Regions from separate parts of the Paraburkholderia sp. D15 genome, predicted to be linked through region 1. Evidence: predicted binding sites of a transcription regulator. Region 1 holds the regulator's gene; the other holds the start of a gene.
What was found. The regulator LexA, encoded in region 1, represses DNA repair genes until DNA is damaged. The targets are predictions, from matches to a motif close to ACTGTATNNNNATACAGT.

Region 1 (9,634 bases):
CGAACAGATGCTGCGTGTCGAGTGCGACGAGTTCGCTGTCGCGCTTCGGGTCGTAGGCCATCGCCGCCACCACGCCGATGCCCATGCCCAGTTCGACGTAGGTCTTGATCACGTCGGCGTCGATCGCGGTCAGCACCACGTCGGGCAGCGCGCCCGCTTTCGCGAATGCCTGGTCGATGTGCGAGCGGCCCGTGAAGTCCTGGTCGTAGGTGACGATCGGAAATTCGGCGATCTCGTCGAGCGTCAGGTTCGGACGGCCCACCAGCGGATGATCCTTCGGCACCACCACCACGTGATGCCACGAATAGCACGGGAACGTGACGATGTCGGGGAAACGGTCGAGCGCCTCGGTCGAGATGCCGATATCCGCCTCGCCGTTGATGATCATCTGCGCGATCTGTTGCGGGCTGCCCTGGCGCAACGCCAGATGCACCTTCGGGAACACCTCGGTGAATTGACGGATCACCTTCGGCAGCGCGTAGCGCGCCTGCGTGTGAGTGGTCGCGACGACGAGGTGGCCGCTGTCCTGATCGGCGAACTGACGCGCGACGCGGCGCAGATTTTCCGCGTCGAGCAGCATGCGCTCGATCAGCTGATGCACCGCCTTGCCCGGCTCGGTGAGCCCCGTCAGACGCTTGCCGCGCCGGATGAAAATATCGACGCCGAGTTCGTCCTCCAGATCCTTGATCTGTTTCGACACGCCCGATTGCGACGTGTACAGCACGTTCGCGACCTCGGTCAGGTTCATGTTCTGGCGCACGGCCTCGCGCACGAAGCGCAATTGCTGGAAGTTCATCTGTATGTCTCCGGTTCAGCCAGAGTGGAGTTATTCGAGTTTATTGAAACACCGAGTTTTGCTGCCTTGGGTGCCGGGCGCGGCGCCGGCCGATGCTCCGCTTCAGATACCGCTCACCGCCCCTCGCCACACCGCCGCACCGCTCACTGCGCGGGGAAAACCCGCAACGCGCGCGGCACCGCGGTCACGCCGTCGCCCACCGTCAGTTGCAGATCGCGCCATGTCTCGCGATCCAGTTCGGCTTCGAGCAGGTTGCCCTCGCGGCCCGCGAGTTCGACCCGCACCGAGCCGCCGAGCGTCACCACCCGGCGCACGTCGACCACGATCCCCTCGCGATGCCCGGACGCCTGCGGATACAACTGCAGATCGTGCGGCCGCACATAGGCGAACGCCGGCCCCTTGAAATCGGCCTTGATCGACACCGGCAACGCGGCGCCGTCCACCACGAAACCGCTCGCGTCGACATTGCCGTGCAGCCGGTTGGCGGCGCCGAGAAACTCGTAGACGAACGAAGTCTGCGGATGGTCGTACACGTCCTGCGGACTGCCGACCTGCTCCACATGCCCGCGATTGAGCACGACGATACGGTCGGCCACTTCGAGCGCTTCTTCCTGATCGTGCGTGACGAAGATCGTCGAGATATGCAGGTCGTCGTGCAGACGCCGCAGCCAGCTGCGCAGCTCCTTGCGGACCTTGGCGTCGAGCGCGCCGAACGGTTCGTCGAGCAGCAGCACTTTCGGCTCGACGGCCAACGCGCGCGCGAGCGCGATACGTTGCCGCTGGCCGCCCGACAGTTCGGACGGGTAGCGCTGCGCGAGCCAGTCGAGCTGCACCAGCTTCAGCAGCTCGTGCACCTTCTCGCGAATCACCGCTTCCGACGGCCGTTCCTTGCGCGGCTTCACGCGCAACCCGAAGGCGACGTTCTCGAACACCGTCATGTGCCGGAACAGTGCGTAATGCTGGAACACGAAGCCCACTTCGCGTTCGCGCGCGCCGACCGTCGCGACGTCCTGACCTTGCAGCACGACCTGACCGCCGTCCGCGTATTCGAGCCCGGCGATCACGCGCAGCAAGGTGGTCTTGCCACAGCCCGACGGCCCGAGCAGCGCAACCAGTTCGCCCGGCGGAAAATCGAGCGAAACGTTATCGAGCGCGACGAAATCGCCGAAGCGCTTCTGCAGGTTACGAACGGTGATACCCATTACAGCTCTCCTTGCTTGAGCGTGTGTTGCGGCGAGACAGGCGTGGCCTTGAACGAGTGCGACGAAGCCGCGGGCGGCGTGACCGGACCCGCATGCGCGGGCACGTCGCGCGCCGTCAGTTCGGCCGACATGTGGCGCTCGGCGAGCAGCTTCAGACCGAGCGTGACGAGTGCCAGCAAGGCCAGCACCGACGCCACGGCGAACGCCGCCGAGAAGTTGTATTCGTTGTAGAGAATTTCGACGTGCAGCGGCATCGTGTCGGTCTGGCCGCGAATGTGGCCGGAGACCACCGACACCGCGCCGAACTCGCCCATCGCCCGCGCATTGCACAGAATCACGCCGTACAGCAGGCCCCATTTGACGTTCGGCAGCGTGACGCGGCGGAAGATCTGCCAGCCGGACGCGCCGAGCACGTGCGCGGCTTCTTCCTCGTCGTTGCCTTGCGCCTGCATCAGCGGAATCAGTTCGCGCGCGACGAACGGGAACGTGACGAAGATCGTCGCCAGCACGATGCCCGGCACCGCGAAGATGATCTGCACGTTATGGTCCTGCAACCATGGACCGAACCAGCCTTGCGCGCCGAACATCAGCACGTAGATCAGGCCGGAGATCACCGGCGACACCGAGAACGGCAGATCGATCAACGTGGTCAGCAACGCCTTGCCGCGAAACTCGAACTTCGCGATGCACCACGACGCCGCGAGACCGAACGCGAGATTCAGCGGCACCGCGATCGCGGCGGTGATCACGGTCAGTTTGATGGCCGACAACGCATCGGGATCGGCAAGCGATTCCAGATAGAAACCGAGGCCCTTGTTGAGCGCCTGATAGAACACCGCGACCAGCGGCACGACCAGGAACAGCGCGAGAAACAGCAGCGCGATGCCGGTCAGCAGCCAGCGCACCACCGGCGGTTCGGTGACCGGATCGGGACGGCGCGCGACGTTCGGCGCGTTTTCCGTTCGAGTTTGCGTCTGGGGTTGACTCTGCGTCCGGCTCATTGCGCACCTCCGCCGAGCGCCGCGACGCTTGCGACCGGCGCCGGACCCGCGCCGCCGCGGCTGGTGCGGCGCTGCAGATACCACTGCAACGTATTGATGAACAGCAGCATCAGGAACGACACGACCAGCATCACCACGGCCAGCGCGGTGGCGCCCGCATAGTCATATTGTTCGAGCTTGGTGATGATCAGCAGCGAGGTGATTTCGGACTTCATCGGCACGTTGCCGGCGATGAAGATCACCGAACCGTACTCGCCGAGCGCCCGCGCGAAGGCCAGCGCGAACCCGGTCAGCAAGGCGGGAAACACCGCCGGCAGCACCACGCGGCGAAAGGTCAGCCAGCGCGACGCGCCGAGGCAGGCGGCGGCCTCTTCCTGCTCGCGTTCGAACTCCTCCAGCACCGGCTGCACCGTGCGCACCACGAATGGCAAGCCGATGAAGGTCAGCGCGACCAGCACGCCGGCCGGCGTGAATGCGATCTTCAGGCCGAGCGGTTCGAGATACTGTCCGATCCAGCCGTTGCCCGCGTAGACGGCAGCGAGCGAAATGCCGGCCACCGAGGTCGGCAGCGCGAACGGCAGATCGACCACCGCATCGACGATACGTTTGAACGGGAACGTGTAGCGCACCAGCACCCACGCGACCAGAAAGCCGAATACCGCGTTGATCAACGCGCCGCCCAGCGCGGAGAAAAACGTCAGGCGATACGACGCGAGCACACGCGGCGAGGTGACCGCGCGCACGAACTGCGCCCAGTCGAGCGTGGCGGTCTTCAGGAAAGTCGCCGCCAGCGGGATCAGCACCACGAGGCTCAGATACGCCACGGTGATGCCGAGTGTCAGGCCAAAACCGGGCAACGCGCTCGGTTTTCGGAAGGTCAACGTCGTCATGCTGGTTACTCGTTCGGGTTGAGGCTTGCGTTGCGGTTGGCCGGCGCGGCGCGGTTTTCACCGCGTCGCGCCGGTCGGCGGCCGCCGGGCCCTGGCGGCCAAAAAGCGCGCCCATGGGCGCGCTCGAGGGTCCTGCACGATCTTCTGCGCTACCGCACCGGCGTGTTACCCACCGCCCGCGGCGGCGGACAATGCTCGCTTACTGCGGTTGATAAATCGAATCGAACACGCCGCCGTCGGCAAAGTGCGTCTTCTGTGCGTTGGTCCAGCCGCCGAACGAATCGTCGACGGTGTACAGCTTCAGCTTCGGAAACTTCGCGGTCAGTTCGGCCGGCACCTTGTTCGAACGCGGACGATAGAAGTTGCGCGCGGCGATCTCCTGACCTTCCTCGCTGTACAGGAAGTTCAGATACGCTTCGGCGACCTTGCGGGTGCCATGCTTGTCGACCACCTTGTCCACCACGGCCACCGGCGGCTCGGCCAGGATACTGACCGACGGCACGACGATTTCGAACTTGTCCGGACCGAATTCCTTCAGCGACAGGAAGGCTTCGTTTTCCCACGCGATCAGCACGTCGCCGATACCGCGCTGCACGAAGCTGGTGGTCGCGCCACGCGCGCCCGAATCCAGCACGCCGGCATTCTTGTAGAGCTTGCCGACGAATTCCTTCGCCTTCTGGTCGTTGCCGCCCGGCTGATGCTCGGCATACGCCCAGGCCGCGAGGTAGTTCCAGCGCGCGCCGCCCGAGGTCTTCGGATTCGGCGTCACGATCGACACGCCCGGCCGGGTCAGATCGTCCCAATCCTTGATGTGCTTCGGGTTGCCCTTGCGCACCAGGAACACGATCGTCGACGTGTACGGCGACGCGTTGTCCGGCAGACGCTTCTGCCAGCCCTTGTCGAGCAGGCCCTTGCTGGCCAGCGCGTCGATGTCGTACGCCAGCGCCAGCGTCACGACGTCCGCCTGCAGGCCGTCGAGCACCGAGCGCGCCTGCGCGCCGGAGCCGCCGTGCGACTGCTTGAAGGTGATCGTCTCGCCGGTCTTCGCCTTCCATTCCTTGCCGAATGCCTGATTGACGTCCTGGTACAGCTCGCGGGTCGGGTCGTAGGACACGTTCAACAGCGTCGTGTCGGCCGCCTGTGCCTGCGCCATCGCGCCGAGTGCGCCGGCCGCGCCGAGCGCGAGTGCCGCGATGAGTTTCTTCGTCTTGCCTGCCAGCCCCGTATTCCGGTGATTCATGTCAACTTTCTCCGCGTGGTGGTCCGCTGAAACAGCGTGTGGTGTTGTTCTACGTCGCGGTCACGTGCACATGAGCGCCAACTCGAAGGGCAGTCTATCGAAGAGCTTTCATCATTAAAAATAATGTTTCCTCATTCTTTAATACGCAAAAGTGGTAATGACAGCCAGACAAGGCGTTGCGACGCGAAATCGGATGTTCAAGCGCCGTTTACCGGCGTTATCGCGACCTCGCGGCGGTGTCCGGGAGGACGAACTTAAAGTAAAGCTTGAATTGCGCGGAATACTGTATAAAAATACAGTCACCTGTTCATACATACAGTGACCATGACCAAACTCACCGCACGCCAGCAGCAGGTGTTCGATCTGATCCGCCGGGCGATCGAACGCACCGGTTTTCCGCCCACCCGTGCGGAGATCGCCGCCGAACTCGGCTTCAGTTCCGCGAACTCCGCCGAGGAGCATCTGCGCGCACTGGCACGCAAGGGTGTGATCGAACTCGCGGCCGGCGCCTCGCGTGGCATCCGGCTGCTGAGCGGGCAGGAAGATTCGCCGCATCAGTTCACGCTGCCGCACGCCAGCATCATGCAGTTGTCGTTGCCGCTGATCGGGCGGGTCGCGGCGGGTAGCCCGATCCTCGCGCAGGAACATATCTCGCAGCATTACGCGTGCGACCCGGCGCTGTTCTCGAGCAAGCCCGATTACCTGTTGAAGGTGCGCGGGCTGTCCATGCGCGACGCGGGCATCTTCGACGGCGACCTGCTCGCGGTGCAGAAGAAAAGCGAGGCGAAAGACGGCCAGATCATCATCGCGCGGCTGGGTGACGATGTGACCGTCAAGCGTCTGAAGCGTCGGCCGAACGGTATCGAGCTGATTGCGGAGAACCCCGACTACGACAACATCTTCGTCGAGACCGGCAGTGCGGAATTCGCGCTGGAAGGGATCGCCGTCGGACTGATACGGCCGAGCGAGTTTTAAGCGGTCGTCGAGGGTTCGTCAGTGTTTCGGCGGCGGGTCCTCAGCGGTTGAATCCCCGCGTCATCGAAGCTAGCTCTCGCGGCTGGCTCGTGAATCGTCCGGGATTGAGCCGCAGGCATTCACGTTGGTTTCTTTTCTGCGTGACGGCGTGTTTCCACGCCGTCTGTCGAAACACGCCCGTACGTTGGGCGACGCTCGAAGCCAGCGTTAAAGCGGCGTTACCGCCGCACTCACGTTGCATCATCGTTGCATCGCCTGGAGAGAATCATGGAACGCCTTGCCCGTCTGCTGCCCTTCCGTCAGTTCGGCCGTCTGCGTCATCTGCGCAAGCTGGTGCCCTGCTCGTTGATCGAGGCATCGGCGGCGAGCACGCCATCGCTGTTCGATTCCGCCGACGGCGCATCGAGCCTGCCCTCCGCGCTGCCGGCGTTTGCACGCGTGTCGCTGAACTCGGGCCTGAATACCGCCGAGCCGGCGCGCCGTGCGCCGGTGCGCGTCTATCACGGTCCATCGCGGCTGATCATGGTCGGCACCGTGGACGCGGTGTGCCGCATGATCGACCGGTGTATCGCCGAAGAAGCGAATGTGCAGGGCGCAGCCGTCGAAGCCTGAAGGTTCGGATTGTCGCTTTGATATGACGCTGGGTATCACATCGGGTATAACGCCGGATGTCGCGCAGGGATCGTTTTGGCGTGGCCGTGGTCCACGTTAGATCACATTCGATGGAGAATTCCGCGCGATGCCCGCTTCAATCCGATTCACCCCGCGATTGCCCCCGCGAACCAGGACCCCGCGAACCAGGACCCGAATGAACCGACGCTCGAACGCACCGATGAAAGGCAGCGCCACCCGCCCGCTGATCGTGACGTTGATCGTGGTCGTGGTGATTGCCGCGCTCGGGTTCGCTTATGCGTCGCCGTATATCGCGTTGAACAATCTCAAACGCGCGGCGGATGCGCGCGACGCGCAGACCGTCAATCAATACGTCGACTTTCCCGCATTGCGCGACAGCCTGAAACAACAGGTGACCGGCCTGTTGACGCGCCGCCTGGACCAGCACGGCAGCGGCAATCCGTTTGCCGCCATCGGCGCGATGATCGGCGTTGCGCTGATCGGTCCGCTCGTGGATGCGTATGCGACGCCGGACGGCGTCGCCGCGTTGCTCAACGGCATGCCGCCACGCGGCAATCCTGGCGAGCGGCCGCCCGCGCCTGCCGTGCCGCCCGCATCGGATGCGGCGCCGGGCGCAACCGCGCCCGCCCCGGCAACGCCATCAACACCGTCAACGCAACCATCCGGCACACCGGCAACCCCCACGCCGCCGCAACCGCCCCAGACCACGGCGGGCTATCGCGGCCTCAACGAGTTCGTCGTCACGTACCAGCATGGCGCGGGCGACGCGCGTTATTCGGCGATCTTCGCGCGCGAAGGCCTGTTCACGTGGAAGCTGGCCGCGGTGGACCTGAACGAGTAATGGCCGCTCGCGGGCCGGCCGGATCAGGCCGCCGCCTGCTCCTGCTCCGCCGACGACGAACACGCCACCAGAATGCTGCACGAAATCCGGTCGAGCAGCGGCGTGTTGCCGGCGCCCATCCACCATCGCGACAAGCCGGTGCGGCAGCGATGGCCGACCACCACGAGGTCGACGTGCAACTCGTTGGCCAGGTTCGCGATCTCGTCGATCGGATGGCCGAACGCAAAGTGCCCCTGCGCGCTCACGCCGCGCTCGGTGAGCCAGTCCACGCCTTCCTGCAAGATATCGCGAGCGGATTTCTCGAAGCTCCCGCACGCCACATCGGTCAGCAGGCCCGCGCTTTGCGCGATGCTAGAACGCATATCCACCACGGACAGCAAATGCGTTTCGGCTTTCAGATCCAACGCCAGATCGGCGCCGCAACGCAATGCCTTGCGGCCTTCGCGCGAGCCGTCGTAGCACAGCAGGATTTTCTGGTAGCTCGCCATGATTTTCTCCCTCCGCGCGGAGCGCACGGTCTGAATCAATCATGGTGCGCCGCAATTCAGCTTGCAAGGGATGGAAAACGCTAACCGTGCGACGCGCACCCGCCCATCGCGCCCTAAACCGGTGCGTAGGGGGATTGGCGGTGATAGGTAGCAAAGCGAACCGGCCGTGCAACCCCATGCCGCACTGCACGAAAGCCCTGCTGCACATCGGGACGACGCCCTTTGCCAGCCTGGCGATGCCCTAGAATAGGCGGCCTTCGCGGCGACGCGCGGCGAGCGTGCCAACCGGCCACTCGTGGCATGCGTTGCGCTCGTGCCACGCGAGCCGTCCATGCCAATCGCGCGAGCCGGAACGCTGGACCGCCGGACCGCCGGATCGCCTCACGCCGGCGGCATCCGTCACACGCAAGCCGCACCTCTTACCGGAGCTTTCCTCGATCCATGTCCGACGCTGCCATCGAGTTTCATCAGGTTGAAAAACGCTACGGCGAGAAGACGGTCGTCGACGGTCTGTCGTTTCATGTCGATGCCGGCGAATGCTTCGGCCTGCTCGGCCCGAACGGCGCGGGCAAGACCACCACGTTGCGCATGCTGCTCGGCATCGCGGCGCCGGACGCCGGTGCCATCCGTCTGTGCGGCGAACCGATTCCGGGCCGCGCGCGCGTCGCCCGGGCGCGCGTGGGCGTGGTGCCGCAGTTCGACAACCTCGATCCCGATTTCACGGTGCGCGAGAACCTGCTGGTGTTCGGCCGCTACTTCGGATTGAGCGCCGCGCAATGCCGCGCGATGGTGCCGTCGCTGCTCGAATTCGCGCGCCTCGAAAGCAAGGCGGATGCGCGCGTGAGCGAACTGTCGGGCGGCATGAAGCGGCGTCTGACGCTGGCGCGCGCGCTCGTCAACGATCCCGACGTGCTGATCATGGACGAACCGACCACCGGTCTCGATCCGCAGGCCCGGCATCTGATCTGGGAGCGGCTGCGCTCGCTGCTCGCGCGCGGCAAGACGATTCTGCTGACCACGCATTTCATGGAGGAAGCCGAACGGCTGTGCGACCGCCTGTGCGTGATCGAGGAAGGCCGCAAGATCGCCGAGGGCGCGCCGGATGCGCTGATCGCGTCGGAGATCGGCTGCGACGTGATCGAGATTTTCGGCCCCGATCCGGTGGCGTTGCGCGACGAGCTTGCGCCGCTCGTCGAACGTACCGAGATCAGCGGCGAGACGCTGTTCTGCTATGTGAACGACGCGCAGCCCGTGCACGCGCGTCTGAAGCAGCGCGCCGACCTGCGCTATCTGCATCGCCCGGCGAATCTGGAGGACGTGTTCCTGCGGCTCACGGGCCGCGAGATGCAGGACTGAGCCCGGACCGACGCGCCGGCACCTTCGAGAAACGCCCTTCAGGCCGATTCGGCCCACGCCGCACGAACGAGACACGCCATGGACATGGACGCACGCAGCTACGACACCCCGGGCCACGCCCCCAGCGACAAACCGTCGGCCCAGCAGCCGTTCGGCGCCTTCCCCGCCAACGCGGTCAACTGGATCGCGGTGTGGCGGCGCAATTATCTGGT
Region 2 (9,634 bases), 820 kb from region 1:
ATTCCTCCGGCCGCGTGTAATGCGGACAATCCAGCAGCACATCGACAAAACTGTCCTGCACCGCCGATTGCGAGTCGTTGAGCACGCCGGGCAACTGACGCACCACCGCATCCATCAACGCCATGGCAGGCAATTCGCCACCCGACAGCACGAAGTCGCCAAGGCTGACTTCCTCGTCGACGACACGATCGAGCAAGCGCTGATCGATCGCTTCATAGCGTCCGCACAGCAGAATCAAACCGGGCTCGGCGGCAAACTGCATGACCCGCTCGTGATTCAGCGTAGCGCCTTGCGGCGACATCATCACGACGCGCGACGCGCCGATGCCCTGCTCCGCCTGCGCGGCTTTCGCCGCGCCGATCGCGTCTTCGAGCGGCTTGGCCAGCATGACCATGCCGGGGCCGCCGCCGTAGGGACGATCGTCGATCGTACGGTAGTTGTCGGTCGTGAAATCACGCGGATTCCACGTCCGCAGGCCGTAGCGTTCCTGCTTCGCCGCCCGGCTGGTGATACCCCAGTCGGTCAGCGCGCGAAACATGTCAGGAAAGAGCGTGACGACATCGAACTGCATCGCTCTCTCCGTTCAGCGAATGATTTAGTAATCGGCTTCCCAGTCGACGGTAATCTGCCTTGCCGCCTGGTCCACTGTTTTGACAAAGACGCCGACGAACGGGATCAAACGTTCGGCGGTGGCCGGCTTGCCGGTTTTGTCGGAAGCCGGATATTCGATGCGCAACACCGAGTGCGCACCGTTGTCGATCATGTCTGCAACCTTGCCGAGATGAACCCCGGCAACGTTCACCACATCCAGGCCGATCAGGTCGACCCAGTAGAATTCGTCGGCGTCGAGCGCCGGAAATTCGCTGCGGCTGATGTACACGCGTGTGCCGCGCATTGCCAGCGCCACATCGCGATCAGCCACGCCACCCAGCTGGGCAACAATGCTGTCGCTATGCGTTTTCGACTGCAATGACGGCGCCGACTTGCGCTCGCGGCCTTGCAACAGCCACCAGCGTTTAGCGCTCAGTAATGCATCGCCGCCGTGGCCGGCATCCGCGTGCGCGGCCACCTTGACCCAGCCCTTGAGGCCGTAAGCGTCGACGATTTTGCCGACCTCGACCGCATCGGCCGGCCAGCTTTCCGCCGTTTCCAGGCGCATTTCTGCGGCACCGGAAGCTGCGGCTGATACCTGGGCTTTCGCCTTGCCTTCGGCTTTTTCGACCGGCTTGCGGACGAATGCACCGAATGACGCCTGATCAGACGTCTTGGCGCGCGAAGTTGCCTTGGCGCGCCCTAGACTGCCGGAATCACGCTCAGACATGATTGAACCTCGCTGCTAACTTCGACGTCTGTTTCAGCACAACTTTTTGCATATCGGACTGCTCACGCAAGCTGCGCGAGCCGCCGGCCAAACCGACGACGATACGCGTGCGAGCTACCATTAAGCAGCCGGCTGCGCCTTTTGCGCTTCCTTCACGAGACGCTCGACGGTCGGCGACAGTTGCGCGCCAACACCTTGCCAGTACGTCAGGCGATCTTGAGCGATACGCAGCGACTCACCCTTCGTAGCGACCGGGTTGTAGAAACCAACGCGTTCGATGAAGCGGCCGTCACGACGGTTACGCGAATCGGTTGCGACGATGTTGTAGAACGGGCGCTTCTTGGAACCGCCACGAGCCAAGCGGATGATGACCATACTAGAATCCTTGAAAACCGGGGTTCGGAACGACTGAAACACGCGATTATAGCGGGAAACAGACGCCATAACAAACACTTACCGGGATAAACTGCATGACGGGGTTGCGCCGGGCATACGGAAACGGACCGCGAACCCCGCCGAAACGCCCGAACTACCTGACGGAGCGCCCGTGAAAGTCCTGCCGCGAAGCGTGTTTTTACCCTCTTTTTCTGCGCTTGTCCGTTACGTTGCCCGAGGCACCGCCGCCTGCCTCGCCTCGCGCAGGACTTCGTCGGCACGCACCTCGCGGCATCGGACGATGCACGTCGCGACGGCCTTCGTGCTCGCCGTGCAGGCCATTGGCGCGTACGCCGCGCTACCCGTCGACCGGATCAAACTGCCGCCCGGTTTCCATATCGACGTGCTGTCCGATGCCGTGCCCAGCGCGCGGGCCATGACGCTGTCCCCGCAAGGCATTCTCTATATAGGCAGCCTCGACGGCCACGTGTATGCGCTCGAACTGCAGAACGGCCACGTGACCGGCCGTCATGTGATCGCCTCCGGCCTCGAGATGCCAGCGGGCGTCGCATGGCGGGACGGCGCGCTCTACGTGTCCGCCGTATCGAAAATCCTGCGCTTCGACGCGATCGACTCGCATCTGAACGATCCGCCCAAGCCGGTCGTGATCACCGACTCCCTGCCGACCGAAACGCACCACGGCTGGAAATTCATCGCCTTCGGCCCGGACGGCAAACTCTGCGTGCCCCAGGGCGCGCCTTGCAACGTGTGCCTGAAGGACCGCGACCGCTATGGCCTGATCGGCCGCATGGACGCGGACGGCAGCCATTATGAAGTGGTCGCCCGCGGCATCCGCAATTCCGTCGGCTTCGCGTGGCATCCGGCGACGCATGACCTGTGGTTCACCGACAACGGCCGCGACCTGCTGGGCGACGACGTACCCGACGACAAACTCAACCGCGCGCCGCGCGCCGGCATGGATTTCGGCTTTCCGTATTGCCACGGCGGCGACACGCCCGATCCCCAGTACGGCAAGGACCGCCCGTGTAGCGCGTTCACGCCGCCGGCGGTCAAGCTGGGCGCGCATGTCGCGTCGCTCGGCATGCGTTTTTATACCGGCTCGATGTTCCCCGCCGCCTATCGCGACAACATCTTCATCGCCGAGCATGGTTCGTGGAATCGCAGCAAGAAGGTCGGCTACCGCGTCGTGCGCGTGATCACCAACCCGGACGGCAGCAACGCACGTCAGGAGGTCTTCGCCGAAGGCTGGCTGCAACCCGGCGAAGCGGTCTGGGGGCGCCCCGCAGACGTGCTACCACTACCCGACGGCTCGCTGCTGATCAGCGACGACACCGCCGGCGCCATTTACCGCGTAACGTATTCGGCGCCAGGCTCCTGAACATTCGCCCACGTTTATTGCGACCCCCGGTCACGTGACCGCCCCACCGCCCGGGCGTAGAATGCGCGACGGTCTGCGCCGTGTCACTCTGCGCCATTCGACGCGCCGCAACCTTCGATCGCCCCTTATTCCGCTTACACCGGGTACTCCGCCCTCGCCTACATGTCCACCCTCGCTTCGGCTTCACCGCGCTTCAGATCCAAGACGATTACCGCCGCGCTGGCCTTCCTGTTCGGCTCCCTCGGCGCACACCGCTTCTATCTCTACGGCACACGCGACATCTACGGTTGGGCGCATCTGCTCGGCACGCTGATCGGCATTCCGGGCGTGATGCTGGTGATCGCCAGCGAGCGCGCGTCGATGCCTGGCTGGGTGCTCGCATTCTTCGGCGCGGTGTCGCTGCTCTCGGCGTTTCTCGCCGCGATCGTCTACGGTCTGCGCCCGGACGAAAAGTGGGACGCCCAGTTCAACGCGCAAACCGGCCGCCACAGCAATTCCGGCTGGACGGTCATTTTCATCGTCATCTTCTCGCTGCTGATCGGCGCATTTCTGCTGATGACCGGCCTCGCCCTTTCGTTTCAAACCTATTTCGAAAGTCAGGTGCAGGCGGCCAAGGCGCTTTCGCAGTAAGCATTCGCGGCGGCGTTTTTGCAATGACGCCTGCCCAGCCGCGCACAAAGCTAGAAAAGATCCAACTGCGGATCGTCTCGCGCGGCCGCCGCGGGACGTGACGAATGCGGCGGCCCCGACGGATCGAGGCGGCGAAAATGCGACATATCCAGAATGCCGCGATCGCGCCGATTCAATCCCAACCGGGCCGCTGCATTGCGAAAACGCTGCCGCAACAGATCCGCCCACAAGCCCTCGCCCTTCATGCGCGTGGCGAAATTCGAGTCGTAGTCTTTGCCACCCCGCATATCGCGCACGCGACTCATCACCCGATCGGCCCGATCGGGAAAATGCGCGGCCAGCCAGTCCTTGAACAGCGGCGCGACTTCCCACGGCAAACGCAGCACGATGTAGCTCGCGTTGCTCGCACCGGCTTCCGCGCACGCCTCCAGCACCCGCTCCATGTCCGGTTCCGTCACGAACGGAATGACCGGCGCAATGCTCACGCCGACCGGAATGCCCGCCTCGCTCAGCGTGCGAATGGCGCGTAATCGACGCGACGGCGTAGCGGCACGCGGCTCCAGCGTGCGCGCGATGTCCGCGTCGAGCGTGGTGATCGTGATGGCGGCCATGAACTGCCCGCGCGCCGCCATTGGCGCAAGCAGATCGAGATCGCGTTCGATCAGCGACGACTTGGTGATCGCCGCGAACGGCTGCTGACGTTCGCTGAGCACTTCGATAACGCGCCGGGTGAGCCGCAACTCCCGCTCCACGGGTTGCCACGCGTCGGTATTCACGCCGAGCGCGATCGGTTCCGGCACATAGGATTGCTTCGACAACTCGCGTTCGAGCAATTCCGGCGCATTGATCTTCGCGTAGATACGGCTTTCGAAGTCGAGCCCCGGCGACAAGCCTAAATAACTATGTGTGGGCCTCGCAAAGCAATAGATGCAACCGTGCTCGCACCCGCGATAGGGATTCAGCGACACGCCAAAAGGAATGTCCGGCGACGCATTGCGCGTGAGAATGGTCTTCGCGCGCTCCTCGAAAACCTGCGTGCGCAGGACTTTGGGTTGGCCGTCGTCATCTTCCGATGTCGTGACCGTCAGCCAGCCGTCGTCCACCGCTTCGCGCTGGTCGACTTCGTAGCGGCCTTGCAGATTCGTCACCGCGCCGCGCCCCTTGCGTGGCGCAGGCGGCGCGATCGGATACTCGGGCGCGGAGTCGAAGTCGGGGTCAGGGGCAGGGGCGGTCACGGCTGGAATCAGGCAAAGCACGGCAATAAAAAACAGCAGCGCCAACAAAAAACGGCGCCAAACACCTGTATAAATATACAGTGTTTACGCCGTTTGTCGAGCCCTGCCCAGCCGTCAAACCATGCGCTTCTTAATCCCCGACCGCGATCGTCAGCGTCTCCTTGATTTCCTCCATCACCACATAGCTCTTCGACTGCACGGCGCCGGGAAGCTGCAACAGGATGTCGCCGAGCAGCTTCCGGTAATCGGCCATCTCGCCGATGCGCGCCTTGATCAGATAGTCGAAGTCACCCGACACCAGATGGCACTCCAGCACCTCGGGGATCTTCTGCACCTCGCGGCGGAACTGGTCGAACATGTTGCCGCTTTTGTGATCCAGCGTGATCTCGACGAACACCAGCAGCGCCGCACCGAGCTCGGCCGGATTCACGCGTGCGTGATAGCCGGTGATCACGCCGTCGCGCTCCATCCGCTTGACCCGCTCGATGCACGGCGTGACCGACAGCCCGACCTGCTCCGCGAGGTCTTTCATGGCCATCCGGCCGTCCTGCTGCAACAGCCGCAGGATCTTGTGATCGAGCTTATCGAGAGCCCGGACCGGCTGACGCTGTGTTCGCATGGTGTATTTGCTGAAAATCCTGAAAATACGATAACAAAACCTACCTGACTGTTAATAGTATAGCGGTTAACACTGGGCGACCCGCGTTACACCTCGTGAATCGAACGAATTCCAACGAATCCGCGAGCGCAGCGCCCTTCAACCTCTATTGAATCTGTCGGAGCAGTTATGCGAGTCGTCGTTTTGGGCAGTGGCGTCGTCGGGGTGACCAGCGCGTATTACCTGGCGCGTGCCGGTCACGAAGTGACCGTCATCGATCGCGAGGCCGGCCCGGCGCTCGAAACCAGCTTTGCCAATGCCGGCCAGATCTCGCCGGGCTACGCGTCGCCGTGGGCCGCGCCGGGCGTGCCGTTGAAAGCGGTCAAATGGATGTTCCAGAAGCACGCGCCGCTGGCGATCCGCCTCGACGGCACGCAATTCCAGCTGCAATGGATGTGGCAGATGCTGCAGAACTGCACGTCGTCGCGTTACGCGGTGAACAAGGGCCGCATGGTGCGCCTCGCCGAATACAGCCGCGACTGCCTGCAGGCGCTGCGCGCCGAAACCGGCATCCAGTACGAAGGCCGCACCGGCGGCACGCTGCAGGTGTTCCGCACGCAGCAGCAGTTCGAAGGCGCCGCCAAAGACATCGCCGTGCTGCAGGAAGCCAACGTGCCGTACGAATTGCTGTCGGCGGCCGAACTCGCGCAAGCCGAGCCGGCGCTCGCCGCGGTATCGCACAAGCTGACCGGCGGCCTGCGCCTGCCGGGCGACGAAACCGGCGACTGCCAGATGTTCACCACGCGCCTCGCCGCGCTGGCCGAACAACTGGGCGTGAAATTCCGCTACAACACGCCGATCGATTCGCTGGCGATGGCGGGCGACCGCATCGCGGGCGTGCAATGCGGCAGCGAACTGGTGCGCGCCGATTCGTTCGTGGTCGCGCTGGGTTCGTACTCGACGAAGTTCCTCTCGGGTCTCGTGAAGATTCCGGTGTACCCGCTCAAGGGTTATTCGATCACCGCGCCGATCGTCAACGAAGCGGCTGCGCCCGTGTCGACCGTGCTCGACGAGACCTACAAGATCGCGATCACGCGTTTCGACGACCGGATTCGCGTCGGCGGGATGGCGGAGATCGTCGGCTTCGACAAGTCGCTGCGCCAGGCGCGCCGCGAAACGCTGGAATTGTGCGTGAACGATCTGTTCCCGGGCGGCGGCGATACGTCGAAGGCCAGTTTCTGGACCGGATTGCGCCCGATGACGCCGGACGGCACGCCGATCGTCGGCCGCACGCCGGTCGCGAATCTGTTCCTGAACACGGGTCACGGCACGCTCGGCTGGACCATGTCGTGCGGGTCGGGCCAGTTGCTGGCCGACGTGATGTCGGGCAAGCAGCCGGCGATCAAGGCGGACGATCTGTCCGTGCACCGCTATCTCGGCGAGACCGGTGGCGCGCATCGTCCGGCTTACGCCTGAGGCCGAGCCGGCACACCCAGGCAACGCAAAAGCAAAAGCGCCCCGTGGGGCGCTTTTTTTTCATACCTGATCCGGACTAAATAAAGCAGGCTGAGCGCCGAGCCGCCCCGACGCTTGCCGCCCATCCGGTCAGAACTGATCGTCCGACAACGCCAGCACACCCTCGCCGCCCTTCGCGCTGACAATCGATGCCTCCAGCGCCGATGCGAGCGGCAACACATGCTCCGCGTAGAACTGCGCGGTCGCGATCTTCGCGCCGTAGAACGACGGATCCTCGTCGCGCTTCTTCGCGGCCACCAGCAACGCACGCGCCATCTGCCAGCCGCCGAGCACGACGCCCGCGAGCTTCAGATACGGCACGCTGCCCGCGAACACCGCGTTCGGATCGCCCTTGGTGTTCGCCACCACGAAATCGACTGCCGCGCTCAATGCCGCGTGACCTTGCGCCAGATACTTTTTCATCGAATCGAACGCCGGAGCTTGCTGCACGCCAAGCGCTTCGACGGTTTGCGCCACTTCGGCGAGCAGCGCCTTCGCGACCTTGCCGCCGTCGCGCAGCGTCTTGCGGCCGATCAGATCGTTCGCCTGAATCGCGGTCGTGCCTTCGTAGATCGGCAGGATGCGGGCGTCGCGGTAATACTGCGCCGCGCCGGTTTCCTCGATGAAGCCCATGCCGCCGTGCACCTGAACGCCGAGGCTGGTGACGTCGATCGACAGTTCGGTGCTCCAGCCCTTCACGATCGGCACGAGAAATTCGTAGATCGCCTGATGCTGGGCGCGAGTGGCGTCGTCCGGACGACGATGCGCGATGTCGCAATGCGCGGCCGCCACGTACGCGAGCGCGCGCGATGCCTCGGTCAGACCGCGCATCGTCGCGAGCATGCGGCGCACGTCCGGATGCTGGATGATCGCCACCGACTGTTTCGCGGAACCATCCACCGGACGGCTTTGCACGCGGTCCTTCGCATACGCGACCGCCTTCTGGTACGCACGGTCCGACACGCCGACGCCTTGCATGCCGACCGCGAAACGCGCGGCGTTCATCATGATGAACATGTATTCGAGGCCGCGATTTTCCTCGCCGATCAGATGACCGATCGCGCCGCCGTGATCGCCGAATTGCAGCACCGCGGTCGGGCTCGCCTTGATGCCGAGCTTGTGTTCGATCGACACGCAATGCACGTCGTTGCGCGCACCGAGCGAGCCGTCTTCATTGACGAGAAACTTCGGCACGATGAACAGCGAAATGCCCTTCACGCCTTCGGGTGCGTTCGGCGTGCGCGCCAGCACGAGATGGGCGATGTTCTTCGCCATGTCGTGTTCGCCCCACGTGATGAAAATTTTCGTGCCGAACAGCTTGAACGAACCATCGCCTTGCGGCTCGGCACGCGTGCGGACCAGCGCGAGATCGGAACCGGCCTGCGGCTCGGTGAGGTTCATCGTGCCGGTCCATTCGCCGGAAATCAGCTTGGGCACATAGGTTTGTTTCTGCGCTTCGGTGCCGGCGGTCAGGAGCGCCTCGATCGCGCCATCGGTCAGCAGCGGACACAGCGCGAACGACAGGTTCGACGCGTTGAGCATTTCGACGCAAGGCGTCGCGATCAGCTTCGGCAGGCCCTGGCCTTCGTATTCGGCCGGATGCTGCACGCCTTGCCAGCCGCCTTCGGCGAATTGACGGAACGCGTCCTTGAAGCCCGGCGTCGCGGTGACGACACCGTCTTTCCAGCTGCTCGGATTGCGATCGCCTTCGACATTCAGCGGCGCCAGCACCTCGCCGCACAGTTTCGCCGATTCGTCGAGCACGGCCGCAGCCGTGTCGAAGTTAGCGTCTTCGAAGCCTGGCAGCGTCGCGATGTCGTCGAGACCGGCCAGTTCTTTCATCACGAACAACATGTCCTTGATGGGCGCTGTGTAACTCATATCAGTTCTCCTCCTGTCTTCGATACAAAAAAAGGGCGCTGGACTTGATGGGTCCCGCGCCCTTTCGCTTTTTCTTTCGCTGCCAGACGCCTCGACGGCGTCGTGGCCATTGGCCGAGTTAGCCGAGTTCGCTAACGAGTTCCGGCACGACCGTGAACAGATCGCCCACCAGACCGTAATCGGCCACGCTGAAGATCGGCGCTTCCGGATCCTTGTTGATCGCGACGATCACCTTCGAATCCTTCATGCCGGCCAGATGCTGGATCGCACCCGAGATGCCCACGGCGACGTACAGCTGCGGCGCGACGATCTTGCCGGTCTGGCCGACCTGGTAGTCGTTCGGCACGAAGCCCGCGTCGACCGCCGCGCGCGAGGCGCCCAGCGCCGCGTTCAGCTTGTCCGCCAGCGGCTCCAGCACCTTCGTGTAGTTCTCGCCGTTGCCCAGGCCCCGGCCGCCCGAGACGATGATCTTCGCCGAGGTCAGTTCCGGACGGTCCAGCTTCGTCACCTCACGGCTCACGAACGACGAGATGCCGCTGTCCGCCGCCGCCTCGATCTTCTCGACCGCTGCGCTGCCGCCTTCGGCCGCGACGGCGTCGAAACCGGTCGAGCGGACCGTGATGACCTTGATCGGGTCAGCCGATTGCACCGTCGCGATCGCGTTGCCCGCGTAGATCGGA

Region 2: the regulator LexA is predicted to act here: its motif matches at 5,025-5,042, upstream of LFL96_RS14590 (PA0069 family radical SAM protein).

Annotation. Positions count from the first base shown of each region.
Region 1 is NZ_CP110395.1:2,554,638-2,564,271, forward strand. It holds gene LFL96_RS10905 (CysB family HTH-type transcriptional regulator) at 1-796, opposite strand, end outside; gene LFL96_RS10910 (sulfate ABC transporter ATP-binding protein) at 940-1,998, opposite strand; gene cysW (sulfate ABC transporter permease subunit CysW) at 1,998-2,999, opposite strand; gene cysT (sulfate ABC transporter permease subunit CysT) at 2,996-3,889, opposite strand; gene LFL96_RS10925 (sulfate ABC transporter substrate-binding protein) at 4,089-5,129, opposite strand; gene lexA (transcriptional repressor LexA) at 5,454-6,104, shown strand; gene LFL96_RS10935 (hypothetical protein) at 6,372-6,716, shown strand; gene LFL96_RS10940 (DUF2939 domain-containing protein) at 6,913-7,578, shown strand; gene LFL96_RS10945 (universal stress protein) at 7,602-8,066, opposite strand; gene nodI (nodulation factor ABC transporter ATP-binding protein NodI) at 8,508-9,422, shown strand; gene LFL96_RS10955 (ABC transporter permease) at 9,507-9,634, shown strand, end outside.
Region 2 is NZ_CP110395.1:3,378,835-3,388,468, forward strand. It holds gene trmD (tRNA (guanosine(37)-N1)-methyltransferase TrmD) at 1-571, opposite strand, end outside; gene rimM (ribosome maturation factor RimM) at 596-1,321, opposite strand; gene rpsP (30S ribosomal protein S16) at 1,442-1,696, opposite strand; gene LFL96_RS14580 (PQQ-dependent sugar dehydrogenase) at 1,998-3,095, shown strand; gene LFL96_RS14585 (TM2 domain-containing protein) at 3,258-3,725, shown strand; gene LFL96_RS14590 (PA0069 family radical SAM protein) at 3,776-4,960, opposite strand; gene LFL96_RS14595 (Lrp/AsnC ligand binding domain-containing protein) at 5,091-5,579, opposite strand; gene LFL96_RS14600 (D-amino acid dehydrogenase) at 5,748-7,034, shown strand; gene LFL96_RS14605 (acyl-CoA dehydrogenase) at 7,164-8,954, opposite strand; gene LFL96_RS14610 (FAD-binding protein) at 9,073-9,634, opposite strand, start outside.